DNA from 3 places in the Streptomyces sp. NPDC002004 genome. Region 2 is predicted to be linked to each of the others. Evidence: riboswitches for the same ligand, from Rfam matches in the RefSeq annotation. Region 2 holds a riboswitch; each other region holds the start of a gene.
The links. Region 2 has a riboswitch for cobalamin ahead of metE (5-methyltetrahydropteroyltriglutamate--homocysteine S-methyltransferase). Riboswitches for the same ligand answer to the same signal wherever they lie in the genome.
Positions count from the first base shown of each region.

Region 1 (9,434 bases), on a different contig from region 2:
CCCGTGCCTGCGCCCGGCCGCCACGCCCGCTGCCGGACCTGCCCGGTCCCGCCCGCTCGGCGGGGACCGGCTCCGCTCCGGCGGGCGTTGTCGGTGGCCGGTGCAAGACTGTGGCGCGGGTCACGCATCCACGACAAGGAGTGATCACATGGCAGGCAGGGACACCGCTCGCCCCAGCGTCTATCCGTCGATCCTGTACACCGACGCGAAGGCGGCGATCAAGCAGCTCACCGAGGCCCTGGGCTTCACGGAGGTGAGTGTGTACGAGGGCGAGGACGGCTCGGTGATGCACGCCGAGCTGGCCCAGGGCAACGGCGCGGTGATGCTGGGCTCCAGGGGCCGCGGCGGCAGGTTCGACGAGGCGATGCGGGGCGGCGGCCCGGTCGGCGTGTACATCGTGGTGGACGACGTCGACGCCCATCACCGGCGGGCGGCGGACCACGGGGTGGAGATCCTCATGCCCCCGACGGACCAGGAGTACGGCTCGCGGGACTACATGGCCCGGGACATCGAGGGCAATGTGTGGAGCTTCGGGACCTACGCGCCGGAGCTGGGCTCCCGGTAGGACGGCACCCCACAGCCGGGCCCCGCAGGAGCGCCCGCGCCCGGGGGTGTGTTGCGGCGGGTGCCGGGCGCGGCCACCCGGCACCGTCCGCAACACATCTCCGGGGTGCTGCCTAGGCGCCGCCGGTGTGCACCTGGAAGGCGGCGCGGCGCACCACCTTGGCGAGCGCCGGATCGGGGTGGGCCGCGGCGAGAGCGACGAGGACCTGGACGGTGCGGGGATGCCCGACCGCGCGGATCTCGTCGAGGAGCGCGGGCACGGTGGGCTGCGGCGCGGACTCCAGGTGACGTACGAGCAGTTGGACCTCACCGTGGTCCGCGACGGCCGCCGCCGTGTCCACCCAGAGCCAGGTGGCCTCGTCCCGGGTCAGCACCGCGGAGGCGTCCTCGGGGTCCACGCCCTCCTGCTCGGCGAGCCAGAGCAGGGCATAGGGCCGCAGCGACGGCTCGTCGACGACGGCGCGGACGGCGGGCTCGGCGGGGGCGCCGACGACACGGAGCGCGTCGAAGGCGAGTCCGCGCAGCAGCGCATCCTCGCCGCGGGCGGCCGCGATGAGTTCGGTGACGGCGCTGCTCACGGTGCGGGCGGCGAGCCAGGCCCGGTACTCGGCGCGTGCGGCGTTCGGGCGCAGGCGGGCACAGCCGCGGAGCATGTCCTCGGCCGCCTGCTCGATGTTGCCTGCGGGGCTCTGGGCGGCCACGCAGATCTGCTCCAGCTTGACCCACACCGCCCAGCTGCCCAGCGGTGTGAGCGTGGCCTGCCCGTCGGCGCAGGTGAGCGCGCCGACGTCGGCCAGCGCGTGCAGGGCCCAGTCGAGCAGCGGCCGCAGCGGTGCGTCGTCGGCGGGCTCGGGCTGCGGGCCGTACGGGATCTCGCACCGTTCGGTGCGCAGCTCGGTCACCCGCTGGTCGAGCAGGTCGAGCAGCTGCTGCACGGGCACGGGCCCGGCGGACAGCTGCAGGAAGGACAGCACCTGCGGCATGGCCCCGACGACCTCCGCAACGGCGGCCGCGGGCAGCTCGTCGCCCGCCGGGTGCGCCAGCGACCAGGCGTCGAAGAGGGCGACCCAGCCGCGCAGTACGGCGCTGTCGTCACGGTCCCAGGCACGCAGCCGCCACCCCGGGCGGGCGCTGTCGCCGTGCACCTCCACGAGTCCGGACAGCCGTGCGATGTCCCATTCGGCGCGGACCTGCCGCGTGGTCAGGCCCAGGTCCCGACCGGCTCGTTCCGCGGTCGCGTCGGAGAGGGTGCCCAGGCTGTCCGGGGTGTGGCCGGTGCGGTTGCGGCCGGGGCTCAGGGCGGTGTCCGCCCAGCGGGCCACCCGCACGGCACCGGCGAGTTGCCGGCGGGCCGCGCGCGCCAGCTCGGAGGGCGGCGGGGTGCCCTCGGGGGGCCGCGGCGCGGGGCGTCGGGACGGCCTCTGGGTCACCGCGCGCGGGGCGGCGGCAAGGGGTCGTGGGCGGACGAGTCGGAGCCTGGAGTCGCGCGGGATACGGGACGTCACGGGAGCAGTCTTCCGGGTGACGCGCCGAAATCCCAAACGGAATGTCACAGGAGCCGACAAGCAGCGCCGCGCCGATGCCGCGGGCAGGCCGGCCGGAGGAGCAGGAAGACGGGGTCACCGCACCCTCCGGCGCGGCGGCGCACCGCTGCGGCGCCCTACATCAGCGGTGTGAGGAAGCGGCGGAGCGCCTCCTCGTAGGGCTCGGGAGCGGCGTTCCACATCGCCGCGTGGGGCGCGTCCGTCACCTCGTGGAAGGTGACGAGGTCGGGCCGCGCCGCGGCCAGCGCGCGCGACAGCGACCAGGGGGCGATCGCATCGCCCGGGCCGTGGAAGAGGAGCGTCGGAACCCTGAGGCCGCCGGGGTCGGCGACCCGGTTGATGCGGTCGCCGCGCAGGCCTGTCCGGCCCTGGGCGGCGCGCACCGCGAGCGGCAGCAGGGGACCCGGCGTGCCGTGCGCCGTCGCGAGGGCGCGCAGTGTCGTCTCCCAGTCGAGGACCGGTGAGTCGAGGACGAGTCCGGTGATCCGGTGCCGCAGCGCCGAGTGCGCGGCGGCGTGCAGGGCCATCGACGCGCCGACGGACCAGCCGTACAGCACGACCCGCTCGGCGCCGTACCGCACGGCGTAGCGGATGGCGGCGTCGAGGTCGCGCCACTCGGTCTCGCCGAGGTGACTGAGGCCGTCGGGCGACGGCGGTGCCCCGAGGTCCCCGCGGTAGGCGAGGTCGAGCACCGGAAGGCGCAGGCGGTGCAGGAAGTCCATCACCACCATGGGGTGCTCGCGCGTGGTGCCCAGGCCGTGCGCGGTGAGCACCCAGGTGGCGCGGGGGCCCGGCACGAACCAGGCGGGCAGACCGCCGAGTTCTCCGGGGACGTCGACGTCGGCGTGGTCCAGGCCGAGGGCCGTGGAGGGGTTGCCGATGTGCACCTGGGGGGTGAACCAGACGTCGTCGCCCGGTGCCAGGGTGCCGTGGGTGACGCGTTCGAGACGGCGTACCACGGTGTCGGCGGCGTGCGGCTCGGTGCCGACGACCGGGCCGACGACGGCGTGGCAGCCGTCGCCGCCGAGCCCGTAGACGCCGGGGCGCAGGGAGGCCAGGTCACGGGTCAGCGTGATCCTGCCGGGGGCGGTCGCATGGACGGTGAGCCGCGGCTCCGTGGGCAGCGGGCGCCCCGGGGCCGGCCGCAGGGCGGCGTCGCTGGCGAGCCGGCCTGCCGCGACGGCGGCGGCGCCGGCGCCCACTGCTGCGGTGACGGCGGCTGCCGTCGCTGTGGCGGTGCGCACCTGTCCAGTGTTGTCGGGGTTCCGCGCGACGGCCAGCCGGACCGTCCCCACGGGCGGGTCGCCGTGCCGCTGTGCGGAGGCCGCAGCCTGCGGGAGAGCTGCACTGCCGCACGGAAGCGGCACGGCCGCGCGGCAGCTTGCACCGAGTGGGAAGCCGCGCCGCCGGGAGAGGCCGCACTTCCGCGGGAATCCGTCCTCCCGCGGGTGAGCCGCGCCACCGCGCGGAAGCCGCACCAGCGCGGGAAGCCGCCCTTGGGCGCGCAGGTCGCACCACCGCGCAAGCGGACCAGCCCGGGTACGTCCGCCCCCTGCGTCCCGTAGCGGCAGCGCCCCCAGGGGAGACGGTGCATCCGCACAGCCGGGGAAAGGCGGAATACATCGGGAATAACGGGCATTCAATACCAAACCCGACAAGGAACTGGAAAACGGACGCCCGGTCTTCAGTCGCCGGGCTGCCCGTATCCCCGCAGCTTCTCCCCCGCCTCCCTCAGCTGGGCCTCCGACAGGAGCGACGGGGACAGCCCCGGCACCGATCTGGCCGTCAGCCAGACGCGGCACATCCATTCGAGCTGGGCGGTGCGGTCATAGGCCTGGGAGAGGGTGTCCCCGTAGGTGACGGTCCCGTGGTTCTGGAGGAGGCACCCGGAGCGCCCGTCCAGTGCTGCGAGCATGCTCTCGGCCAATTCGTCGGTGCCGTACAGGGCGTACGGGGCGACCCGGACCACTCCGCCCAGTGCCCCGGCCATGTAGTGGATGGGCGGGAGCTCCGGGACGAGCGTGGAGACGGCCGTGGCGTGGACGGCGTGCGTGTGGACGACGGCACGGGCCGGGGTCGTCCGGTGGATCGCGAGGTGCAGCGGGAGCTCGCTGGTCGGGGCGAGGTCGCCGATCAGCTGCTCGCCGTCGAGGCCGACCCCGACGGCGTCACCCGGCCCGAGAAGGTCGTAGGGGACACCCGTCGGTGTGATCAGGACGGTGTCCCCCACACGTACCGACACGTTCCCCGAGGTGCCGACGACGAGGCCGTCCGCCACGGTCCTGCGGGCCGCGGCGACGAGTTCGCCCCACGCCCGGTCGAGCTCCTGCGCCGTCCCGTGATCCGTCATGGGCCGATCCTCGCAGGCCCTCGCCGCCACCGGTGCTCTTCGCGGGAGGATTGGCCGTCCCGCCCGGAAGGCGGGTACCGGAGCACGCACGGACCGGCGGCGCCCGTCGGGGCCGCGGCGACGCCGGGGTGACGAGGATCTCTTTCAGGCCTCGTCGAGCCCGCCGGGCCGTTTCGCCGGGGAGCGGCCCGGGCACCCGCGAAGGGGTCGTACGAGAGCCGCCCGGAAGGTCATGGACCCTGAAATTCCGCGGCATTCCGGGGTCGGCACGCTCGCCCCGGATTGCGGCCGGGGGGCCGTCGGCGGCCACCCCGGAGATCCCGTGGAGTCCGCAGGTCAGCCCGGGGACGCAGCGGAATGGCCGGACCCCGCATCACGACACCCCTCATCTGGCCCCAGTTCATCTTCCGTTCACCCAGGTTGCCTACGGTCGGCACGCCACTGACGTCCAACAGAAGCCTGGGTAAATGGAACACATCACGCTTCTCCTCGGGATCGTGATCGTCACCGCTCTCGTGTTCGATTTCACGAACGGTTTCCACGACACTGCCAACGCGATGGCGACGACCATCTCGACCGGCGCTCTCAAGCCCAAGACGGCGGTGGCCATGTCCGCCGTGCTGAATCTCGTCGGTGCTTTCCTCTCCGTCGAAGTCGCCAAGACGATCTCCGGCGGCATCATCAACGAAGAAGGCATCAGGACCGAGGTCATATTCGCCGCGCTCGTCGGCGCCATCCTCTGGAATCTGCTGACCTGGCTCCTGGGTCTGCCCTCCAGCTCCTCGCACGCCCTCTTCGGCGGGCTGATCGGTGCCGCGGTCATGTCCGCGGGCTGGTCCTCGGTGGACGGCTCGACCGTCATCACCAAGGTGCTGATCCCCGCCGTCTGCGCCCCGGTCGTGGCCGGACTCGCCGCCATGCTGGCGACCCGCCTGTCGTACCGCATCGGCAGCAAGGCCGACGAGAAGACGACCGCCAAGGGCTACCGCGCCGGGCAGATCGCCTCCGCGGGCCTGGTCTCGCTGGCCCACGGCACGAACGACGCGCAGAAGACCATGGGCATCATCACGCTGGCCCTGGTCACCGGTGGCGTGCTGCACCCCGGCGCCAACCCGCCGGTCTGGGTCATCACCTCCGCCGGCCTCGCCATCGCGCTCGGCACCTACCTGGGCGGCTGGCGCATCATCCGCACCATGGGCAAGGGCATCACCGACCTCGCGCCGCAGCAGGGTTTCGCCGCGCAGACCAGCGCCGCGACCGCGATCCTGGCCTCGTCCCACATCGGCTTCTCCCTCTCCACCACCCAGGTCTGCTCCGGCGCCGTCATGGGCGCGGGCGTGGGCCGCAAGGGCAGCGTGGTCCGCTGGTCCACGGCGACCCGGATGCTCATCGCCTGGGGCCTGACGCTGCCCGCCGCCGGTCTGGTCGGTGCGAGCGCCGAGTTCCTGAGCAAGCAGGGCACCTGGGGCATCGTCACCACCGGTGTGCTGCTCGTGGCCGGCGCGGGCGTCATCTGGACGCTGTCCCGCCGCAAGCCGGTCACCCGTGACAACGTCAACGACGTCGAGGCCGAGCCGGCCGGAGCCGTGACGACCGCGATCGCCGCCGTCACGCCGCCCCCGGCGGGCACCGTGGCCGCCGTTCCCGCACAGGGCGACGGCACGCAGACCGACGGCGAGAGCGACGATCTGAAGACCACCGTCGCGGCCGGCTCGGCCGCCGACTCCGCCGGCCGCCCGGCCAGGGTGTAAGGAAAGAACGGCATGAACATCGACTGGGCAGCTCTCGGCTCCGTCTTCGGAGTGAGCCTCATGGTCACGGTCGGCCTCGTCGGCCTGTTCACCCTCGGCGTCGTCGGACTCTCCAAGCGGGAGACCTCGGCAACACAGGGCGGCGGCTCCGCGGCCCTCGCGGTCACCGGTGCGTACGTCTGCTTCGCGGCGTGCGCGGCGGCCGTCGGCTACGGGATCTTCCTGATCGTCGCCTGACCCGGGCCACGGCAGGACAACAGCAGCACCACGCGCGCGTGGGGTGCGGGACGCTCGGTCGTCCCCGCCCCGCGCGCGCTGTCGTGTGCGCCCACGTGCGCTGTCGTGTGCCCCCGCGCACAGGGCGCATGTGTGCCTGCGCACACTCCCCCGTCGCAGGTCAGCGGCAAGTTGACGGGTGTTCTCGGGGCGTGGTGGACTGCCCGGGCCATGTACGGCGGCAGGAGAGGAAGCCGGTGCGAATCCGGCGCGGTCCCGCCACTGTCACCGGGGAGCACTCCCCCACACCGGAAGTCACGGCCCGCACCATGGGGTTGGAAGACCGGGGGAGCTGCGGATCCGGGAGCCAGGAGACTCTCGTCGTCGTTTCCGTCGAACCAGGGCGCGGACCCTGAGTGAGGACATACAGCGATGCCGGGCTGCCCGTCACCCGATTCTGTGCACACGACGCGTACGAGGGTTTCCAGAGGCGTAACGGCGGCCTGAACCGATGCGTGGCGAACGTGTCTTCGCGTACGGCGCCACCGCCGGCCTCCTCGGTGACCTCCTGTTCGGCGATCCCCGCCGCGGGCATCCGGTCGCCGGATTCGGACGTGCGGCGAGCGCCGTGGAACGCGTGCTGTGGCGCGACCACCGCGGGTGGGGAGCGCTGCACACCCTGGTGTGCGCGGGTGGCGCCACCGGACTCGCAGCGCTTGCCGCGCGTTCCGTCCGCACCTCCGGTACCGCCTCCGTCGCACTGACCGCGGCAGCGACCTGGGCCGTCGTCGGCGGTACGTCACTGGGCCGGGAGGCGCGGGCCGTCGGCGCCGCGCTGGAGGCCGGGGACGTCGAGGGGGCGCGGGAGCGGCTGCCCCATCTGTGCGGACGGGACCCTCAGGCGCTGGACGGCCCGGGAATCGCCCGGGCCGTGGTCGAGTCCGTCGCCGAGAACACCTCCGACGCGGTCGTGGGGGCGCTGGTCTGGGGCGCCCTGGGCGGTGTTCCGGGGCTGGTCGGGTTCCGGGCCGTCAACACGCTGGACGCGATGGTGGGGCACAAGTCGCCGAGGTACCGGCGGTTCGGCTGGGCCTCGGCGCGGCTGGACGACCTCGCCGGATGGCCGGGGGCCCGGCTCACCGCGGCGCTGGCCGCCATCGCGGGCGACGACCCACGGGGCGCCCTGCGGGCGTGGCGTGCCGACGCGGACCGGCATCCGAGTCCCAACGCGGGCCCCGTGGAGGCGTCGTTCGCCGGGGCACTCGGCGTACGGCTCGGCGGAACGCTGTCCTACGGGGGGCGGGTGGAACACCGGCCCGTGCTCAACGGCGCCGGACGGACCGTCGGCGTGGCCGACGTGGAACGGGCGGTGCGGCTGTCGCGTCGGGTGAGCTGGCTCGCCCTCGGGGCGGGCATCGCCGTGGGTGCCGGCCGTCGTCGGCTGTGGAGGGGGACGTCATGAGCGGTGGCGGACTGTTGGTCGCGGGCACCACGTCGGACGCGGGCAAGAGCGTCGTGACCGCCGGGATCTGCCGGTGGCTCGTCCGACAGGGGGTCAAGGTCGCCCCCTTCAAGGGGCAGAACATGTCCCTCAACTCCTTCGTGACCCGCGAGGGTGCCGAGATCGGACGGGCACAGGCCATGCAGGCGCAGGCCGCCCGGGTGGAGCCCAGTGCGCTGATGAACCCGGTGCTGCTCAAGCCGGGGAGCGACCGGAGCAGCCAGGTGGTGCTCATGGGCAGGCCGGTGGGCGAGTTGAGCGCACGCGGTTACCACGGCGGGCGGCAGGAGGCGCTGCTCGGGACCGTCCTGGAGTGCCTGGAGCAATTGCGGGGCAGCCATGACGCCGTGATCTGCGAGGGGGCGGGCAGTCCGGCCGAGATCAATCTGCGGCGGACGGACATCGTGAACATGGGCATCGCGCGGGCCGCGCGGCTGCCCGTGCTCGTCGTGGGCGACATCGACCGCGGCGGGGTGTTCGCGTCGTTCTTCGGTACGACCGCGCTGCTGGACCGCGCGGACCAGGAGCTCGTCGCCGGGTATCTGGTCAACAAGTTCCGCGGCGACGTGTCGCTGCTGGAACCCGGTCTCGACATGCTGCGCGACCTCACCGGACGGCCGTCCTACGGCGTTCTGCCCTACCGGCACGGCCTCGGGATCGACGAGGAGGACGGGCTGCGGGTGTCGCTGCGGGGCACGGTGCGGGAGTCCGTCGTGGCGCCGCCGGTCGGCGAGGACGTGCTGCGGGTCGCCGTCTGCGCGATCCCTCTCATGTCCAACTTCACGGACGTCGACGCGCTCGCCGCCGAGCCGGGCGTGGTCGTGCGGTTCGTGGACCGCCCCGAGGAGACCGCCGACGCCGACCTGGTGATCGTGCCGGGGACCCGGGGCACGGTACGGGCGTTGGAGTGGCTGCGGGAACGCGGTCTGGCGGCGGCCCTGGCACGCAGGGCCGCCGAGGGGCGCCCGGTGCTCGGGATCTGCGGCGGCTACCAGCTGCTGGGCGAGCACATCGAGGACGAGGTGGAGTCACGTGCGGGCTCCGTGGACGGTCTCGGACTGCTGCCCGTGCGGGTGCGCTTCGCACGGGAGAAGACGCTCACGCGTCCGTCCGGCAGGGCGCTGGGCGAGTACGTCGAGGGATACGAGATCCATCACGGCGTCGCCGAGGTGCTGGGCGGCGACGCGTTGATGTGCGACGACGCCGGACACCCCCTGGACGGCTGCCGGGTGGGCCCGGTGTGGGGCACGCACTGGCACGGCTCGCTGGAGTCCGACGGGTTCCGGCGCGCCTTTCTGCGCGAGGTGGCCGCCGCCGCGGGCCGCCGCTTCGTGCCCTCGCCCGACACGTCGTTCGGCGCGCTGCGCGAGGAGCAGCTCGACCGGCTCGGCGATCTGATCGAAGAACACGCGGATACGGACGCGCTGCTGCGGCTCATCGAGTCGGGCGCTCCGTCGGGACTGCCTTTCATTCCACCGGGAGCGCCATGAGCACCGTGCTGTTGTTGT
Region 1 is NZ_JBSFDP010000016.1:60,579-70,012, forward strand. Features, by position in the region: gene ACWCP6_RS23165 (VOC family protein) at 149-565, shown strand; gene ACWCP6_RS23170 (hypothetical protein) at 678-2,069, opposite strand; gene ACWCP6_RS23175 (alpha/beta hydrolase) at 2,225-3,352, opposite strand; gene ACWCP6_RS23180 (class II aldolase/adducin family protein) at 3,793-4,458, opposite strand; gene ACWCP6_RS23185 (anion permease) at 4,926-6,209, shown strand; gene ACWCP6_RS23190 (hypothetical protein) at 6,222-6,446, shown strand; cobalamin riboswitch at 6,673-6,803, shown strand; gene ACWCP6_RS23195 (cobalamin biosynthesis protein) at 6,937-7,887, shown strand; gene ACWCP6_RS23200 (cobyric acid synthase) at 7,884-9,416, shown strand; gene cobN (cobaltochelatase subunit CobN) at 9,413-9,434, shown strand, end outside.
Region 1: linked by a shared signal. The riboswitch ahead of ACWCP6_RS23195 (cobalamin biosynthesis protein) and the one ahead of metE (5-methyltetrahydropteroyltriglutamate--homocysteine S-methyltransferase) in region 2 are both predicted to bind cobalamin.

Region 2 (9,434 bases):
ATACGCTCCTCGACCACCGGGGCCTTGCCGTCGTTGACCAGGTCGACCTTCACCTGGTTCACGTCCACCCCGATGACCTCGTGACCCATGCTGGCCAGGCACGCGGCCGACACGCAGCCCACGTAGCCGAGCCCGAAAACGCTGACCCTCATGACCCGTTCCTCCCCCAGGCAGGCCCTCTCGGGCCTGCGGTCCGCGCGCCGACCGGACGACGACCCCCGCGCATCAGTAGGCCCCCTGCCCGTAGAGCACCGCACGCAGCGTCTTCCACAAGATCACTGTGTCCAGGGCGAGCGACCAGTCCTCGACGTACCGCAGGTCCAGCCGGACCGCCTCCTCCCACGACAGGTCGCTGCGCCCGCTGATCTGCCACAGGCCGGTGAGCCCGGGCTTGACCAGCAGCCGCCGCCGGATGTCCGGGCCGTACGCAGCGGACTCCTCCGGTAACGGAGGCCGCGGACCGACGAGCGACATCGATCCGGTCAGCACGTTGAAAAGCTGCGGGAGCTCATCGATCGAGTACCGGCGCAGCACTGCTCCCACCCGGGTCACCCGCGGATCCCGGCGGAGCTTGAACAACGGGCCGGCGCCTTCGTTGCGGTCGGCCAGCTCGGCACGTGCCCCGTCGGCCCCGGCGACCATGGTGCGGAACTTGAGAATGGTGAACTCACGGCCGTCCTTGCCGACCCTGCGCTGGCGGTACAACGCCCCACCCCGGCTGTCGACCAGCACGAGCAGCCCGACGAACACCATCAGCGGCGCGAACAGCATCAGCAGAATCGTTGCGCCTAGCCGGTCGACGACCCCTTTGACCGCCCGGCGGCCCCCGGTGAAGGTCGGCATGCTGACCCGCAGCAGCGGGATCCCGAGCACCGCGTCGACGTGCAGCCGCGGGCCGGCCACCTCCATCAGCACGGGGGCCACGACCATTTCGGCGTCGCTGCCTTCGAGGTTCCAAGCCAGCCGCTGCAGCCGGTCCGGTGACCAGTGCGGGTCCGCTGTGACCGCGACGACACGGTAGCCGTCGCGGCGGACATGGTTGGCGACGTCCGTCAGCCGGCCGACGACCGGCACTCCGTCCAGTTGGTCACCTTCGAGCCCGAGACCGTCCGTCGTGCACACCGCATCCACCCGCCAGCCGAGGTGCGGGAACTTGCGGGTTCGGGTGATCAGGTCGCGCACGGTGGCCGGGCTCCCGGCAGCGAGCACCGGTCTCAGGCACCGTCCTTCCTTCCGCTGTTTGTGCAGCCAGAGGCGCAGCAGATATCGCGCGGTCATGGTGACGAGCGCGATCGCGGGGATGGCGACGAAGATCCAGAGCTTGATATTGCGCGAGGTGAGGGCGATCCCGCCGAGTGCCAGTACGACGGTCGCCATGAACAGTGAGCGTCCGAGCCGGCGGAATTCCTCGGCGCCCTGGCCGAGCACGGCCGGAGCCCACGACCGGCTCACCGCAAGTGCCCCCAGCACCAGCAGCTCGGTGCCGAATGCGAGAATTCCCCACTTCTCATGCCAGTTGGCCGCGTCCCGGGCCCCGAAGAAGTTGCCGATCGCCGCCACCACGAAGGCGGTGGCCACGGTATCGCTGGTGATCACGGCACGGCGGTACCGCTGCCCCCAGTCGTTCGCGGGCTGACTGATTGCCCCGTCCGCCAGACGCCCGCGCGCCGACGGAAACGGGCTGACTAATCCCCCTTGCCGCACAGAACCCCCCAGGTCCCCAGTGGTACGACGTGTGCGCCTGACACCGTTCCCCCGCCCGGGAGGCCCCCGCCTCCCGCGCATGACATCACGGCTGTTTCAGAGGTGCTTGAACAACCCACCCTGGCGGCAGCAGATTCGCATGTCCTGCCAGACTTTCGAGGTGCGCTGGAACCGTCGAAACCTCGGGTGCTCCCCGCACCCAAGGCCCCCTCTCGGGCTCCAGGAATCGATCAACCCCACGGCTGGCGCCGGGGACGCGACTGCTGGCTTTCCGTAGCGCCGGACCTATAGATCGTCATTGGTCGCCTCGTGCCCGAACGGCTGAAGCACGGTCAATCTAGACCATCGGGGCCAGGATGAAGAGAGGATGTGTGTAATTTGTGTTCAAGGTTGGAGCCCGGATCCACCGGTCGGTGACCGTCTATGGGCGCCTTCACGCCACCGCGTGCTCAAGCAGTTCGCCCGGCCCCCGGGCGCGGCTTCTGCGCGGTGGTGATCGGCGAGCTGCAGCGGGCCTTCCGCGGCGCCCGGTTCGGCAACGACTTCCCGCCGTTCGTGCACTACGGCGCGCCGCTGTGGGCGCCCGAGGTGGGCAGGGCGATCGACCCGGACAACGAGGCGCATGACTTGATCGTGTCGGTGTTCGGCGGCATGTCCAAGGGCGGGCGCGACCGCCTCACGTTCCGGTGGCCGACTGGGAGATGCGGGCCATCCCTCGCATCGGCGTCCCGAGCTGGATCCGCAGCCGAGGCCGGAGACCTTCCGGTGCGCCTCGGTGAACAGAACTGTCGTCGGCGAAGACACCGTCGCCGGAAGGCCTGCCGGAGTCCTACAAGGACTCCATGCGGGCCCGGTCCCAGGGGCTTGGTCCCGTGCCGTGCCTCCACGCATTCAGGTCCTCCCCGTTCACGCACAGGATTCCGACCTGCTGCGCGTATTCGAGGGCAGGTGCGGTGAAGTCGCCCGTCGTGACGACGGCCGCGATGTCGGCCTCGTGGACGGCGAAGCAGGTCCCTCCGAATCGCTGCATGTCCTGTGAGCCGACCTTGTTGGTCTCGCTGTACTGCTTGCACTGAATGACCACTCGTCGCCCGTCCGCGGTGACCGCGGTGACATCGGCCCCCAGGTCGCCTGCTCCTCCGACCACTTCCACCTCCTGGCAGTCATCGCGTGCGCACAGGTCGGCGATCGCCTGCTCAAAACCGTCGGGATCGAGTTCGGCGTAGTCGGGCACGTCGTCGAGGGGTGCTGTCATCTCTTCGCCGCCGAGGCCGAGCGGCACTGTGAAGGCCGCCGACTCTTCCGGGGCGCGGCAGTCCTCGCGCTCGCCGGCTGTTGACGAGACCTCCCCGGCAGGTGCCTCCGGCATCCGTGCCCTCACGGGGGACGGCAGCATCCGGTCCGCCGACGTGGGGCTGAGGCTGTGGGACGCCGTCTGCGCCGCTTCCTCCAGCGCCCGAGCGGCCCGTCGCGCGCAACGCGCGGCGGAAAGACGCCGCCACCTGGGCCGGAGCATCAGAGCTGACGCGATGCCCAGCACCACCAGCACGCACGCCCAGAGCGGGCGGCGTTCGACGACGCCCACCGCGGTGCGTGCGAGGAACGCCAGCATGCACATGGTGATCGCCAGCAGGAGAAAGAACAGGGTGGTGGTGCGCAGATCGAAGCGACGATCGCGGTCCATGCGTCGTGCAGGGCGCACGGGTATGGTCATGCTGAATTCCTCCTGGACAGGGACGGCGGTTCATCCGTCTACAGATGCCCAAGATCATTGACTTGTTGTCACGGGCATGTCCGGTCGCCCGCTCGGCCACCACTCGTGTCCGTCGCGCGAACCTCCGCGTGCTGGGCAGCTGTTGCCCACGTCGAACGTGCCACGGCCACCGCACGCGGCCGGTGACGGCAGGGCGGCCGTCCGCTCCGAGGACGTGCTCCCGTAGGGGAGGGCCGGTCGGTCAGCCCCGCCGCTCCCGGGGCCGCCGGCTCACTTCGGAAGCCCGCGCCGGCGCCGGTTGTATGTGCTCATCGCGGCCAGGGAGCCGAACACCCAGGCAGCGGACAGGCCCAGGATGAACGCCCAGAACCCGAAACCCCCGTCCTGCTTGTCACGCACCGACCACAGCAGCAGCGCCGCCGGTCCCACGGAGACCAGCGGGCCCAGCAACCACCAGATGAGATAGGTGCGCACGATCTCGCGGACGTCGAGCGGGGTCTCCTCGTGCACGGTGTATCTGGTGACCGATCTGCCGCCGGTCCCGATCGGCGTGTAGACGGTGCTGCCGACGGTCAGACGATGGCGGCGCAGCGGTGCGAGCGGCAGGTCGAGGACGACGGCCCACTCGGTGGCGTAGTGACTGCCGTCGCGGTTGCGGTTTCCGAACCCGAGGTACTTGGTTCCTATTCCGTTCCAGGTCGACACAGTGGGTCCCTCCTCTGCAGGTGGTCGTCCGTGCGCACCCGTCCGAGGCGTTCCGTCGCCCGGGCGCGCGCGGCGTCCGCCGTCGGTACGTCCAGCACCGACGGGCGGACGGTTGCGTCAGCGCTGCTTGCGTCGGGCGATGGTCAGACCGATCACGCCGACGATCGCAACGGGCGGGGCCAGCAGGCCGAGTACGAGGATGTGGCCGATCAGGCCGATGGCGACCCCGAGCGCTCCGACGAGAACCAGCGCTCTCCACAGCCCGAGGCCGCTGCCCGTGTCCTGGGCTTCCGTCATGACGTTCTCTCCCGATTCCGGTCATGCACCGTGCTGCGCCCCACCGCGTCCTGGGGCCCGGACCCGGCACCTCGACGGGGGCCGCTCCCGGGGCGGTGCTCGGACGACAAGCGTCCCAGTCGGTGAGACTTCCGGGCATCCGTGAAAGTACGTACCTCACCTGGCCAAGTCACCCTGCATCGACGCGCGTTGCGACGTACCGGCGCCGGGGTGGCGCGGCGATGCGAGGGAGCGGCCCCGCCCCGGGGTGAGGGCGGCCGTGTGCGCGGCCGGGCCCTTGGCGGGAGGCCGGTGGGGGCCGGTGGGACACGGGACGCGCCCCACCGGCCCCTGGCCCGGGGCGGGTCAGGACCCGGAGATCTCCGCGCGGACCGTCCGGGCCGCAGCCACCAGGTTCTCCAGGGAGGCGTGGGTCTCGGGCCGGCCGCGGGTCTTCAGGCCGCAGTCGGGGTTCACCCACAGGCGCTCGGCCGGGAGGGCCCTCAGACCGGTGCGCAGCAGCGCCGCGACCTCCTGGGTGCTCGGGACGCGCGGCGCGTGGATGTCGTACACGCCGGGCCCGGCTTCGCGCGGGTAGCCGTGGGCGGCCAGTTCCCGGGCGATCTGCATGTGGGAGCGGGCGGCCTCCAGGCTGATCACGTCGGCGTCGAGGTCGTCGATGGCCTGGAGGACGTCCCCGAACTCGGCGTAGCACATGTGGGTGTGGATCTGGGTGTCCGGCCGTACCCCGCCCGTGGTGAGCCGGAACGCCTCGGTGGCCCACTCCAGATAGGCCGGCCGGTCCGCGGCCCGCAGGGGCAGTGTCTCGCGCAGGGCGGGCTCGTCCACCTGGATGACCGGGGTCCCGGCCGCCTCGAGGTCGTCGACCTCGTCCCGCAGGGCGAGGGCGACCTGGCGGGCGGTCTCGGCGAGGGGCTGGTCGTCGCGGACGAAGGACCAGGCGAGCATGGTGACCGGGCCGGTGAGCATGCCCTTGACCGGGCGGCCGGTGAGGGACTGGGCGTACGTCGTCCAGCGCACCGTCATCGGTTCCGGCCGCGAGATGTCGCCGGCCAGGATCGGCGGACGGACGTAGCGGGTGCCGTAGGACTGGACCCAGCCGTGCCGGGTGGCGAGGTAGCCGGTGAGCTGCTCGGCGAAGTACTGGACCATGTCGTTGCGTTCGGGCTCGCCGTGCACCAGGACGTCGAGCCCGGTCTTCTCCTGGAAGGAGACCACCTCCCGGATCTCGTCCTTGATGCGGTCCTCGTAGCCGGCCGGGTCGATGCGGCCCGCACGCAGGTCCGCCCGCGCGGTGCGCAGTTCGTCCCTCTGCGGGAAGGAGCCGATCGTGGTGGTCGGCAGCAGCGGCAGCCCGAGGCGGGCGCGCTGGGCGACGGCCCTTTCGGCATACGGCTGGGACCGGTGTGCGTCGACTTCGGTGACGCTGGCGGTACGGGCCCGCACGGCGGGGTCCCGGGTGATGGGCGACCCGGCACGGGACGCCAGATCGGCGCGGTTGGCCGCGAGTTCGGCGGCGATCGCTCCGGCGCCGTGGGCGAGGCCCCTGGCGAGGGTGACGATCTCGGCGGTCTTCTGGCGGGCGAAGGCGAGCCAGCGCAGGACCTGCGGTTCGATGTGCCGTTCCGCGGCCGCGTCGAGCGGGACGTGGAGCAGCGAGCAGGACGCGGCCACGTCGACCCGGTCGGCGAGGCCGAGCAGCGTGCCGAGCGCGGCGAGCGACGCCTCCAGGTCGGCCACCCAGATGTTCCGTCCGCTCACGACGCCGGCGACCAAACGCTTGCCGGGCAGTCCGCCCACGGCGGCGAGCGCGTCGAGGTTGGCGGACGCGGCCTCCGTGAAGTCCAGGGCGAGCCCGTCCACCGGGGCCTTGGCCAGGACGGGCAGGGCCTCGCCGAGCCGGTCGAAGTAGGAGGCGACGAGCAGCTTCGGCCGGTCCGTGAGCGCGCCGAGTGCCTGGTAGGCGCGCTCGGCGGCCTTCAGCTCCGCGGGCGTACGGTCCTCGACGAGGGCCGGTTCGTCGAGCTGCACCCACTCGGCGCCCGCCGCACGCAGGTCCGCTAGCACCTCGGCGTACACCGGCAGCAGCCGGTCGAGCAGGGTCAGCGGCTCGAAGCCGGCGGCCACACCGGGTGCGGGCTTGGCGAGCAGAAGGTAGGTGACGGGCCCGACGAGGACCGGTCGGGCGGTGAGGCCGAGCCCGATGGCCTCCTTCAGCTCCGCGACCTGCTTGGCCGAGTCGGCCGCGAAGACTGTGTTCGGACCCAACTCCGGCACCAGATAGTGGTAGTTGGTGTCGAACCACTTGGTCATTTCCAGCGGTGCCGCGTCCTGGGTGCCGCGCGCCATGGCGAAGTAGCCGGACAGCGGGTCGGCGTCGACCACGGCCCGGTGGCGTGCGGGGATCGCACCGACCATCACGGTGGTGTCCAGCACATGGTCGTAGTACGAGAAGTCGCCGGTCGGCACCTCGTGGACGCCGGCGTCGGCCAGCTCCCGCCAGGTGGTCCGCCGCAGTCCGGCGGCGGTGGCCCGCAGGCCGTCGGCGGTGACGCGGCCCTTCCAGTAGTCCTCGATCGACTTCTTCAGTTCCCGGTTGCGCCCCTGGCGGGGGTAGCCGTACACGGTGGCCCGGGCTGCCGGTTCTGTTGTCACGGAGATCTCCTTCGCGAGATGAATCCCTGAGATCCCGGCGACGGGACGAGAGCGCGAAGGGGTGACGACCGGACGGTACGACTGCGTGCGCCGCGGCACCGTCGTCCGCCCGGTAGGTACTCCCCGGACGACTGGTCCGGGGTGCCACCGACCTGCCCTCGAGGTCACCGGGATGTCCGCGCACGACCTTCCGTACGCGGGCAGCGGGCAGGTCTTCGGACTCGCGGGCACGTCCTCATGGGGGAGGACACCTACTGGCCGTCGCTTCCCAGGCCCGGCGGGGCCCAGTGCGTATGACGGCGGTCGTTCCCGCTCACCGCTGCGGGGCAGTCCCGGATTTCCACCGGGTTCCCTCTTGCGACGCTCCCGTCCGGCTGACGGGGCGAACCAGCTGCACGGGCCAGCCTAGGGGCCGTGCAGCCTTGCGGGGCGAGCATTCCGCCATGTGGGTCGCGGGGCATGGGCTGCCGCGTCCGCGAACGGCTCGAGCGCCCCCGGCGTGCCGCGCCACCCGTGACGGGTCCCCGGCCCAGGCGGCTTCCGCAGCGGCGGGAAGCACGGCCGCCCCGCGCGGTGGCCCCGCACGGCACAACGGCCGGACCGCCCCCCCGGGAGATGAAGATCACGCCAGATGGTGCGGTCTTGGCCGGGTCGCCTACACGCGGTACGGTCTGTGCGATATCGACGAGGGGTATGGCGGAAGCCGGTGGGAATCCGGCACGGTCGCGCCACTGTGAACGAGACGGACCGCCCGGACGGGCGGGGCGCCTCGTGAGTCAGACCCGCTGCCCGCTCGTTCTGTGCACCACCGAGATGGGACGCGAACTCCCAGAGGAGGCCCTGCCATGGCGCAGCACGTCGCCCAGCCGACTGCCACCACCCCCGTTCTTCCCGCCAAGCTGCCGATCGGCGCGATCGCCCCCTGGGCGGCGTTCTTCGGCATCCTGATGATGGTCCTGCTGTACTTCGTCGGCGCCGAGCAGGGCGCCACCTCCGTGTTCAACGGCGCGGACGTCCACGAGTGGGTGCACGACGCCCGCCACCTGCTCGGCTTCCCCTGCCACTGACGTAGGGAAGCCGCACACCCATGAACTCCGCAACGGTCAGAAACCTGCTCGTTCGGGGCATGCTCGCCGGCCTGGGTGCCGGCGTGCTCGCCCTCCTGGTCGCCTACTTCCTGGGTGAACCGAACGTCGACAGCGCCATCGGCTTCGAAGAGGCCCACGCCCCGGCGCACGAGCACGAGGTCGAACTCGTCTCCCGCACCCTGCAGTCCACCGCCGGCCTTGCCACCGGCGTCCTGGTCTACGGGGTGGCCTTCGGCGGCATCGCCGCGCTCGCCTACTGTTTCGCGCTCGGCCGTGTCGGGCGCTTCTCACCGCGGGCCACCGCGCTGCTGCTGTCCGGCTGTGCACTGCTCGCCGTGTACGTCGTGCCGTTCCTGAAGTACCCCGCCAACCCGCCGTCGGTCGGCGACCCCGGCACCATCGGCAAGCGGACCACCCTGTACTTCCTGATGATGCTGCTCAGCGTGCTCCTCGCGGTCGCCGCCGTGATCCTGGGCAAGCGGCTCGCGCCGCAGTTGGGCACCTGGTACGCCACCCTCGTCGCGGTGGCCGGCTTCGTCCTCGCGATCGGGCTGGCGTACGCCTTCCTGCCCGTCATCAACGAGGTGCCGAAGGACTTCCCCGCCACTTTGCTGTGGCGGTTCCGCCTCTCCGCCCTCGCCATGCAGATCACCCTGTGGGGCGGGTTCGGACTGATCTTCGGCGAGCTGGCACAGCGTCTGCTGTCCCCGCAGCCGGCATCGGCCGCATCCGGCCGGGCGGTCGCCGCCTCGAGCTGAACCACCCGATGCACCAGAGGGCCCGCGGAACCATCCGGGGGCCCTCTCACGTTCTTCCGGCACCGATGGACCCGGACGACGGACGTGCCCCGTCGGGCGGACCGGTCAGCCAGGACGACGGGGGCGAGGAGCGGAGGACCCGAGTGGCCAGACATCCCCAGCCGCGCCGCATCACGCTCGGTGGCCGCGAGGCGGTCGCCCTGACCCCGGAGGAGTACGAGCAACTGATCGCCAGCCGACGGCAGATCGGCGGTCAGAGCGCCCGGGTCAGGGTCCTCGCCCACCAGGTGAAGCGGACCGAGGAACTGCTGCGGGAACTGGAGACCCTCGTCGGCCGCCCGCCGGACGGCTGCGACGGGCCGCGGGGAGCCGCGGCCGACGGGGGCCCGTCGTGCACCCCGGGCGGCCCGGCGGGGAACGCCCCACATGCCTGTCTGCGCTGCGCGGTGGCGGATCTGCTGGACCGTCATCGGCGCCCGGTCGCCGGACGGAACTCCGGCGTCGAGCCTTCTT
Region 2 is NZ_JBSFDP010000026.1:81,653-91,086, forward strand. Features, by position in the region: gene ACWCP6_RS28290 (nucleotide sugar dehydrogenase) at 1-152, opposite strand, end outside; gene ACWCP6_RS28295 (sugar transferase) at 226-1,704, opposite strand; gene ACWCP6_RS28300 (restriction endonuclease) at 2,534-3,418, opposite strand; gene ACWCP6_RS28305 (hypothetical protein) at 3,689-4,123, opposite strand; gene ACWCP6_RS28310 (hypothetical protein) at 4,241-4,420, opposite strand; gene metE (5-methyltetrahydropteroyltriglutamate--homocysteine S-methyltransferase) at 4,766-7,075, opposite strand; cobalamin riboswitch at 7,265-7,482, opposite strand; gene ACWCP6_RS28320 (CbtB domain-containing protein) at 7,921-8,142, shown strand; gene ACWCP6_RS28325 (CbtA family protein) at 8,163-8,921, shown strand; gene ACWCP6_RS28330 (hypothetical protein) at 9,065-9,434, shown strand, end outside.

Region 3 (9,434 bases), on a different contig from region 2:
CCCTCCACGAAGGCGTAGATGGGCAGCGTCTCGGTGAGCCGGTCCGGGCCGCCGGCGTTCATCGCGAAGATCTGCGGGAACGCCTTGAACACCCAGATGACCTCCAGGAAGGTCGTGGCCCACAGGAACGGCCGCAGGAAGGGGAAGGTCACCGAGGTGAAGCTCTTCCAGGTGCCGGCGCCGTCGAGGGACGCGGCCTCGTACAGCTCGCGGGGGATCGTCGTCGTCGCCGCGTACAGGTTGATCGCCACGAACGGGACCGACTGCCAGACGATCAGCAGGGTGACCACCGAGAAGGTGGACAGCTGGGTGCCGAGCCAGTTGTAGTCGGCCATGGAGTGCCCGCCGAGCTTGTCGAGGACCCAGTTGACGACGCCGAAGCGCTGCGCGAACAGCCACTGGTAGACGGTGGTGGCCGCGATGACGGGCGTCGCCCAGGCCAGCACGAGACCGAGCATCAGCAGCAGCCGCATGCGCCGGCCCAGCCGGGCCAGCAGGAGTCCCGTCAGGGTGCCGAGGGCCATGATGAGGACGACGTTGGCCGTGGTGAAGGCGATCGTCCGGCCGACGACCTTCCAGAAGTCGCTCCCGGTGAGGACCTCCCGGTAGTTGTCGACGCCGTTCCACTCGGTGAGGTGGAGGATCAGCTGCCGCGGGTTGAGGTTCTGGAACGACAGCATCCCGTTCTTGACCAGCGGCCAGCCCAGCAGCACGGCGGTGGCGAGCAGCGCGGGCAGCAGCAGGAGGTACGGGGCCGGGGCGCCGCCTCTCCTCCGCGGCGACGCGACGTCGTCACTCGTCTTCACGGGCGGTGCACCACCCGGTCTCCGGGCGGGAAGCCTGCGTTCGGTCTGCACTGACATGCTCGCCATCTCCTGTGGGGCGGGGGGGACGGCGGAGGCCGTCCCCCCCGGCTGGGGACCGTCAGTTCTTCTGGGAGAGGCGCTTGTCGATCTCGCCCTCGACCTGCTTGGCGGCAGCGGCGGGCGTCTTGCCGTTGAGGACGGCGGTCATGTAGTTCTTGATCGGGTTCGGCGTGTTCTCGACCGCGGCCCACTCGGGGATCAGCGGGGTGGTGCCACCGCCCGCGGCGGCGGGAGCGGCGGCCTCGGCGGCGCCGTTGCCCTTCAGGTTGGACTGGAGGGACTGCTTGTTCGGGATGACGCCGTTCTCCTTGGCCAGCCGGCCCTCGAACCGGTCCGAGAGGGCGAGCTTCAGGAACTCCTTGGCCAGCTCCTGCTTCTTGCTGCCCGCGGCGACGGCGAAGTTGGAGCCGCCGAGGAAGACACCCTCGGGCTTGCCGGCGCTCTCACCGGGGATGGTGAAGTAGCCGATCTCCTTCTCGATCTTCTTGTTGGCGGCGATGGCCGTGCCGGCCTCCCAGCCCATGCCGATGAACGCGCCGACGTTCCCCTTGGCGAACACCTCGGCCTGCTGCGGGGTCGCCTCGTCCTTGTCCTTGGGGGCCTTGGAGTACGACTGGAACTTCTTGTAGATCTCCATGGCCCGGGCGACCTTCGGGTCGCCGAGGTTGGAGACGTACGTGTCGCCCTCCTTCCTGACCAGGTCGGCGCCCTGACCGATGGTCAGGCCGTCGAAGAAGTACCAGTTCTGGCCGGGCAGGTAGATCGGCTCGGCCTTGGTCTTCCTGCCGATGGCCGCCAGGTCCCCGAGGAACTCGTCGCGTGTCTTCGGGACGTCCTTGATGCCGGCCTCGGCCCAGATCTTCTTGTTGTAGACGACGACCCGGTTGGCGAAGTACCAGGGGGCGGCGTACTGCTTGCCCTGGTAGACGGAGGACCGGTTGAGCGAGGGCGTCCAGTCGGCGCCGATCTCGCTCTTCAGGTCGCCCAGGTCGGCGAGGCCGCCGGTGGCGGCGTAGGCCGGGGTCTGGGTGTTGCCGACCTCGATGACGTCCGGAGGGGCCGACTCGGACAGGGCCGTGGTGATCTTCTGCTGGATGCCGTCCCACTTCTGGGTCTCGAACGTGAGCTTCGCGCCGGTCTTCTTCTCGAAGGCGGCCGTCAGGTCCTTGGTCCACTGGGGAGGCGTGGAGCCGTCCATGGCCCACACGGTCAGGGTCTGCCCCTTGAAGCCGTCGGCGCCGGCCTTCCCGCCCTTGTCGCCGTCGTCGCCGCCCCCGCACGCAGCGATCGAGACCAACATGCCCGCGACACCGACGGCCGCGACGAGCTTGCGCTTCACGTCACCCTCCTCAGGGATGCCAGCAACCCCCCACCCACAGCCATGAAGCGGCGGAGTACTGCGCTCGGAAGCCGGAGTACTGCCCGTGGGACTGGGATCTGGTCTCTAATGGTGTAGACCAGTAGCTGGAGCTTGGCCTAGACCTTTAGGGGTGTCAAGGGTGTATAAGAAGGGCTGTCACGTCCGTTATCGGACCGACACCTGAGGGAGCACGGCCCCCCGGGGCGGTGCCGTGCCACGATGTGAGCCGCAACAGACGGAGGTGCCGGTGACGGCAGCAGCGCAGGAGCCGGGAAGGCGGACGATGGGCACCGAGGCGGGCAGTGGGGCGACCGAGGGGGGCACGACCGCTACGGCGGAGACGGCGGGAGCCGGCCGCACCGCGCGCGTGCCCAAGTACTACCGCCTCAAGCGGCACTTGCTCGACATGACCGAGACCCTGCCGCCCGGCACTCCCGTGCCGCCCGAGCGCACCCTCGCCGCCGAGTTCGACACCTCGCGCACCACGGTCCGCCAGGCCCTCCAGGAGCTGGTCGTGGAGGGCCGCCTGGAGCGCATCCAGGGCAAGGGCACCTTCGTCGCCAAGCCCAAGGTGTCGCAGGCGCTGCAACTCACCTCGTACACCGAGGACATGCGCGCCCAGGGTCTGGAACCCACCTCGCAGCTGCTCGACATCGGCTACATCACCGCCGACGACACGCTCGCCGAACTGCTCGACATCGCCACGGGCGGACGCGTGCTGCGCATCGAGCGGCTGCGGCTCGCCAGCGGGGAGCCGATGGCGATCGAGACGACGCATCTGTCCGCGAAGCGCTTTCCCGCGCTGCGCCGCTCCCTGGTCAAGTACACCTCGCTGTACACGGCCCTGGCCGAGGTGTACGGGGTCCGTCTCGCCGAGGCCGAGGAGACCATCGAGACATCGCTGGCCACCCCGCGCGAGGCCGGTCTGCTCGGCACCGACGTGGGCCTGCCGATGCTGATGCTGTCGCGCCACTCCCTGGACGGCGAGGGCCGGCCGGTGGAGTGGGTGCGGTCGGTGTACCGCGGCGACCGGTACAAGTTCGTCGCGCGGCTGAAGCGTCCGGCCGAGTAGAAGGGAGGCGCTCCGGCCGGGCGGAGCGGGCCGAAGCGGCCAAGAGGCTCGCGGGGCCCGGGGCTTCGTACACCACATCCGGTATCCGGACAGGGGTTCCCTACCGCGGAACCCGTCCCCTACATTTCTCGCGCGTTAAAGAAAAATAAGCGATGCAAGGGGACGGAGCCGCTGTATGTCGGATACGCCTGAAGTCGGAAGACCCCTGGTCACGCCGGTGCGCGTGATCATCGCACTCTGCCTCGCCGCCCCGTTCGTGGCGATGCTCTGGGTCGGCTCCTACGCGAAGACGGACCCCGCCCTCATCGGGATCCCGTTCTTCTACTGGTACCAGATGCTGTGGGTGATCATCTCCACCGGACTGACCGTGCTCGCGTACCAGCTGTGGCGGCGTGACCAGCGCGCCCGCAAGGGAGGTGCCGAGAAGTGAAGGACGGTGTGAACGGCGTCGCACTCGGCGTCTTCGTGTTCTTCTTCCTGGCCGTCACGGTCATGGGATTCCTCGCCGCGCGCTGGCGCAGGGCCGACAGCGCCGCGAGCCTGGACGAATGGGGCCTGGGCGGGCGGTCGTTCGGGACCTGGATCACCTGGTTCCTGCTCGGCGGCGACCTGTACACGGCGTACACCTTCGTCGCCGTCCCTGCGGCCGTCTACGCGGCGGGCGCGGCCGGCTTCTTCGCCGTGCCGTACACGATCCTCGTCTACCCGCTCATCTTCACGTTCCTGCCGCGCCTGTGGTCGGTCTCGCACCGGCACGGTTATGTGACGACCTCGGACTTCGTCCGCGGGCGCTTCGGCTCCAAGGGACTGTCCCTCGCCGTCGCGGTCACCGGCATCCTCGCCACGATGCCCTACATCGCGCTCCAGCTCGTCGGCATCCAGGCCGTGCTGGACGTGATGGGCGTCGGCGGCGGCGACAGCACCTTCTGGCTCGTCAAGGACCTGCCGCTGCTCATCGCCTTCGGCGTGCTGGCCGCGTACACCTACTCGTCCGGACTCCGCGCTCCCGCGCTCATCGCGTTCGTCAAGGACACCCTGATCTACATCGTCATCGCCGTCGCGATCATCTACATCCCGATCAAGCTGGGCGGCTTCGACGACATCTTCGCCAAGGCCGGTCACGCCTTCGCCCAGACCAACCCCGCGACCGGCAAGCCGCGCGGGGCGCTCGCGCCGCCCGAGGCCGGGCAGTGGACGTACGCGACGCTCGCCCTGGGTTCGGCGCTGGCGCTGTTCATGTACCCGCACTCGATCACGGCGACGCTGTCCTCGCGCAGCCGTGAGGTGATCCGCCGCAACACCACGATCCTGCCGCTGTACTCGCTCATGCTGGGCCTGCTCGCGCTGCTCGGCTTCATGGCGATCGCGGCGGGCGTCAAGGTCACCAACGGCCAGCTCGCCATCCCGCAGCTGTTCGAGGACATGTTCCCCGACTGGTTCGCGGGCGTCGCCTTCGCCGCGATCGGCATCGGCGCACTGGTCCCCGCGGCCATCATGTCCATCGCAGCGGCGAACCTGTTCACGCGCAACATCTACAAGGACTTCATCAAGCCGGACGCGACGGCGGAACAGGAGACCAAGGTCTCCAAGCTCGTGTCGCTGCTGGTGAAGGTGGGTGCGCTGGTCTTCGTCCTGACCATGGACAAGACCGTGGCCATCAACTTCCAGCTGCTGGGCGGCATCTGGATCCTGCAGACCTTCCCGGCGCTGGTCGGCGGCCTGTTCACGCGGTGGTTCCACCGCTGGGCGCTGCTCGCCGGCTGGGCGGTCGGCATGGTGTACGGGACGTTCGCCGCGTACGGCGTCGCCTCGCCGACGCAGAAGCACTTCGGCGGCAGCGCGAAGGAGATCCCGGGCATCGGCGAGATCGGCTACATCGGTCTCACGGCCTTCGTGCTGAACGTCGCGGTGGCCGTCGTCCTCACCCTCGTCCTGAAGGCCGTGAAGGCCCCTGAGGGCGTCGACGAGACGTCCCCCGACGACTACACGGCGGACGCGGGCGACGCGGGCGTACAGCAGGAGATGCCGGCCGCCGCGGGCCACTGACCTCCACCCCGTCCAGGGCAGCGGGCCGCCGGACTTCCGGCGGCCCGCTGCCCTGTCCGTCGTGCACACTGCCCGCATGGACATCGTCATCAGACAAGCGGAAGCAGAGGAGTTCGCCGCACTCGGCGAGATCACCGCGCAGGCCTACCTCGGCGACGGGCTGCTCTCCTTCGGGGAGAGCGACGGGTACCTGGTGAACCTGCGCGATGTCGCGGGGCGGGCCGAGCACGCCGAGGTGCTGGCCGCCGTGGACGGCCTCGGCCGGGTCCTGGGCGGGGTGACCTTCGTCCCGTCGCCGGCAAGTCCGATGGCCGATCTGGCGCGCGAGGGCGAGAGCGAGATCCGGATGCTCGCGGTGGCGCGGGAGGCCCGCGGTGCGGGCGCCGGAGAGGCGCTGGTGCGCGCGTGCGTGGACCGGGCCCGGGCGGCCGGCCGCACCCGCGTGGTGCTCTCCACGCAGCGCGCCATGCACGCGGCCCACCGGCTCTACGAACGCCTCGGCTTCACCCGCGCCCCGGAGCGCGACTGGAACCCGATCCCGCACATCGACGACATCGACCTGCTCGTCTACGAGTTGGCGCTGTAGCGGCGCGAACACTCCCGGGAGCTTTCGGCTCCTCCCCCAAGCTCCCGGCTGCGCTCGAGCAGGGGGCACCCCCATACCCAGAGCCACCCTCACGACACAACATGTAGGGGTGCTCTGGCAACCCGGCACAAGATGTATGCTCTTGCTCGCTGTCGCTGCAGGGGAATCCGGTGCCAATCCGGAACTGTCCCGCAACGGTGAGCGGGCGCGCACGCGCGTGTCCGTGCAGTCCGAGGACCTGCCGACGGCGCACCCGGTCCGTCCGTTCCGGGTGCCGTTGACGTCCGGGCTCCGTGGAGTGGGCCGGTGGACGCGTGCCCGTACCGCTCCCGCGTGTGCGCCGGTGTGCCCCGCTGCCCTCCCGAGGCCCATGAGCCCAGCGAGGGAGAGCTCACGTGACCATCGCGCCTGCCGATCCGGCTTCAGCGAGTCATGCCCAGGCGGAAGCCGTCCAGCCCCAGGCCGACGGACCCGGGACCGCGCTGCTGCGGACCCTGACCGACCTCACCGCCGACCTCCCCGACGCCGACCCCGGCCGGGTGGCCGCCGCCGCGCTGCGCGGCCGTTCCGCCGCCGCCGACGAGACGGAGCTGCGCGAGCTGGCGACCGAGGCGGCCGCGGGGCTCATCTCCGAGGACCCGGCTTACTCGCGGCTCGCGGCCCGGCTGCTGACCATCAGCATCGCCGCCGAGGCGGCCTCGCAGGGCGTGCGTTCGTTCTCCGACTCGGTCGCCGTCGGCCACCGCGAGGGCCTGATCGCGGACCGCACCGCCGACTTCGTCACGATGCACGCGGCGCGCCTGGACGCGCTCGTGGACACCGCGGGGGACGACCGCTTCGGCTACTTCGGCCTGCGCACCCTGCACAGCCGTTACCTGCTGCGGCACCCCATCACACGGCGCGTCGTCGAGACGCCGCAGCACTTCATGCTGCGCGTGGCGGCCGGGCTCGCCGAGGACGACAGCACCCGTTCGGTGGACGAGGTCGCCGCCCTGTACGGCCTGATGAGCCGTCTGGACTACCTCCCCTCCTCGCCCACGCTCTTCAACTCCGGTACGCGCCACCCGCAGATGTCGTCCTGCTATCTGCTGGACTCGCCGCTGGACGAGCTGGACTCCATCTACGACCGCTACCACCAGGTGGCGCGGCTGTCGAAGCACGCCGGCGGCATCGGCCTGTCGTACTCGCGCATCCGTTCCCGCGGCTCCCTCATCCGCGGCACGAACGGACACTCCAACGGCATCGTGCCGTTCCTGAAGACCCTCGACGCCTCGGTCGCCGCCGTGAACCAGGGCGGACGCCGCAAGGGCGCCGCCGCGGTCTACCTGGAGACCTGGCACTCCGACATCGAGGAGTTCCTGGAGCTGCGCGACAACACGGGCGAGGACGCCCGTCGTACGCACAACCTCAACCTCGCGCACTGGATCCCCGACGAGTTCATGCGCCGGGTGGCGGCCGACCAGGACTGGTCGCTGTTCTCGCCGGCCGACGTGCCCGAGCTGGTCGACCTGTGGGGCGACGAGTTCGACGCCGCGTACCGCAAGGCCGAAGCGGCGGGCCTGGCGAAGAAGACGATCCCCGCCCGGGACCTGTACGGCCGCATGATGCGCACCCTCGCGCAGACCGGCAACGGCTGGATGACGTTCAAGGACGCCGCCAACCGCACGGCCAACCAGACCGCCCTGCCCGGCCACACCGTCCACTCCTCGAACCTGTGCACCGAGATCCTGGAGGTCACGGACGACGGCGAGACGGCCGTGTGCAACCTGGGTTCGGTGAACCTCGGCGCGTTCGTGCGCGACGGCGACATCGACTGGGAGCGGCTGGACGAGACCGTCCGTACCGCGGTGACCTTCCTCGACCGGGTCGTCGACATCAACTTCTACCCGACCGAGCAGGCGGGGCGCTCCAACGCCAAGTGGCGGCCGGTGGGCCTCGGTGCGATGGGCCTGCAGGACGTGTTCTTCAAGCTGCGGCTGCCCTTCGACTCCGCCGAGGCCCGGGCCCTGTCCACGCGGATCGCCGAGCGCATCATGCTCGCCGCGTACGAGGCGTCCGCGGACCTCGCCGAACGCAACGCCCCGCTGCCCGCCTGGGAGAAGACCCGGACGGCCCAGGGCGTCCTGCACCCGGACCACTACGACGTGGAGCTCGCCTGGCCCGAGCGGTGGGCGGCGCTGCGGAAGCGGATCGCCGTGACCGGCATGCGCAACTCGCTGCTTCTGGCGATCGCGCCGACCGCGACCATCGCGTCGATCGCGGGCGTCTACGAGTGCATCGAGCCGCAGGTGTCGAACCTGTTCAAGCGCGAGACGCTGTCCGGTGAGTTCCTCCAGGTCAACTCGTACCTGGTGCAGGAGCTGAAGCGGCTCGGCGTGTGGGACGCGCAGACCCGGGAGGCGCTGCGCGACTCCAACGGCTCGGTGCAGGGCTTCACCTGGGTGCCGGCCGATGTGCGCGAGCTGTACCGCACGGCGTGGGAGATCCCGCAGCGCGGGCTCATCGACATGGCGGCGGCCCGCACCCCGTTCCTGGACCAGTCCCAGTCCCTGAACCTGTTCCTGGAGACGCCGACGATCGGCAAGCTCTCCTCGATGTACGCATACGCCTGGAAGCAGGGCCTGAAGACGACGTACTACCTGCGCTCGCGCCCGGCGACCCGGATCGCGCGTGCGGCTCAGGCGCAGGCGCCCATCCCGGCCCAGGCGGCGCCCGACGCGGACGCGGTCGCCTGCTCCCTCGAGAACCCGGAGTCCTGCGAGGCCTGCCAGTAGCTCCCGCCCCTGCCCGAGCGCTCGGCTCCTCCCCCCAGCTCTCGACTTCGCTCGAGCAGGGGGGACCCCATGAGCAGGGCCATCCCAGTCCCGACCGCCACCCCAGGAGGACGGCGCCTCGCGCCGACAGCAACGATGCGTAACACCAATCTGCTCGACCCGGGCTTCGAGCTCACCCTGCGTCCCATGCGCTACCCGGACTTCTACGAGCGCTACCGGGACGCCATCAAGAACACGTGGACCGTCGAGGAGGTCGACCTCCACTCGGACGTCGCGGACCTCGCGAAGCTGACGCCCGCGGAGCAGCACCTCATCGGCCGTCTGGTCGCGTTCTTCGCGACGGGCGACTCGATCGTCGCGAACAACCTGGTGCTGACGCTGTACAAGCACATCAACTCCCCCGAGGCGCGGCTGTACCTGAGCCGCCAGCTGTTCGAGGAGGCCGTGCACGTCCAGTTCTATCTGACGCTGCTCGACACCTACCTCCCCGACCCGGAGGACCGGGCGGCGGCCTTCGCGGCCGTCGAGAACATCCCCTCCATCCGCGAGAAGGCAGAGTTCTGCTTCAAGTGGATGGACTCGGTGGAGAAGATCGACCGCCTCGAGTCGCAGGCCGACCGCCGGCGCTTCCTGCTGAACCTGATCTGCTTCGCGGCGTGCATCGAGGGCCTGTTCTTCTACGGGGCCTTCGCCTACGTCTACTGGTTCCGCTCGCGCGGTCTGCTGCACG
Region 3 is NZ_JBSFDP010000006.1:259,090-268,523, forward strand. Features, by position in the region: gene ACWCP6_RS13260 (carbohydrate ABC transporter permease) at 1-863, opposite strand, end outside; gene ACWCP6_RS13265 (extracellular solute-binding protein) at 925-2,205, opposite strand; gene ACWCP6_RS13270 (GntR family transcriptional regulator) at 2,510-3,298, shown strand; gene ACWCP6_RS13275 (DUF3311 domain-containing protein) at 3,474-3,728, shown strand; gene mctP (monocarboxylate uptake permease MctP) at 3,725-5,344, shown strand; gene ACWCP6_RS13285 (GNAT family N-acetyltransferase) at 5,421-5,930, shown strand; cobalamin riboswitch at 6,067-6,190, shown strand; gene ACWCP6_RS13290 (ribonucleoside-diphosphate reductase subunit alpha) at 6,326-8,704, shown strand; gene ACWCP6_RS13295 (ribonucleotide-diphosphate reductase subunit beta) at 8,840-9,434, shown strand, end outside.
Region 3: linked by a shared signal. The riboswitch ahead of ACWCP6_RS13290 (ribonucleoside-diphosphate reductase subunit alpha) and the one ahead of metE (5-methyltetrahydropteroyltriglutamate--homocysteine S-methyltransferase) in region 2 are both predicted to bind cobalamin.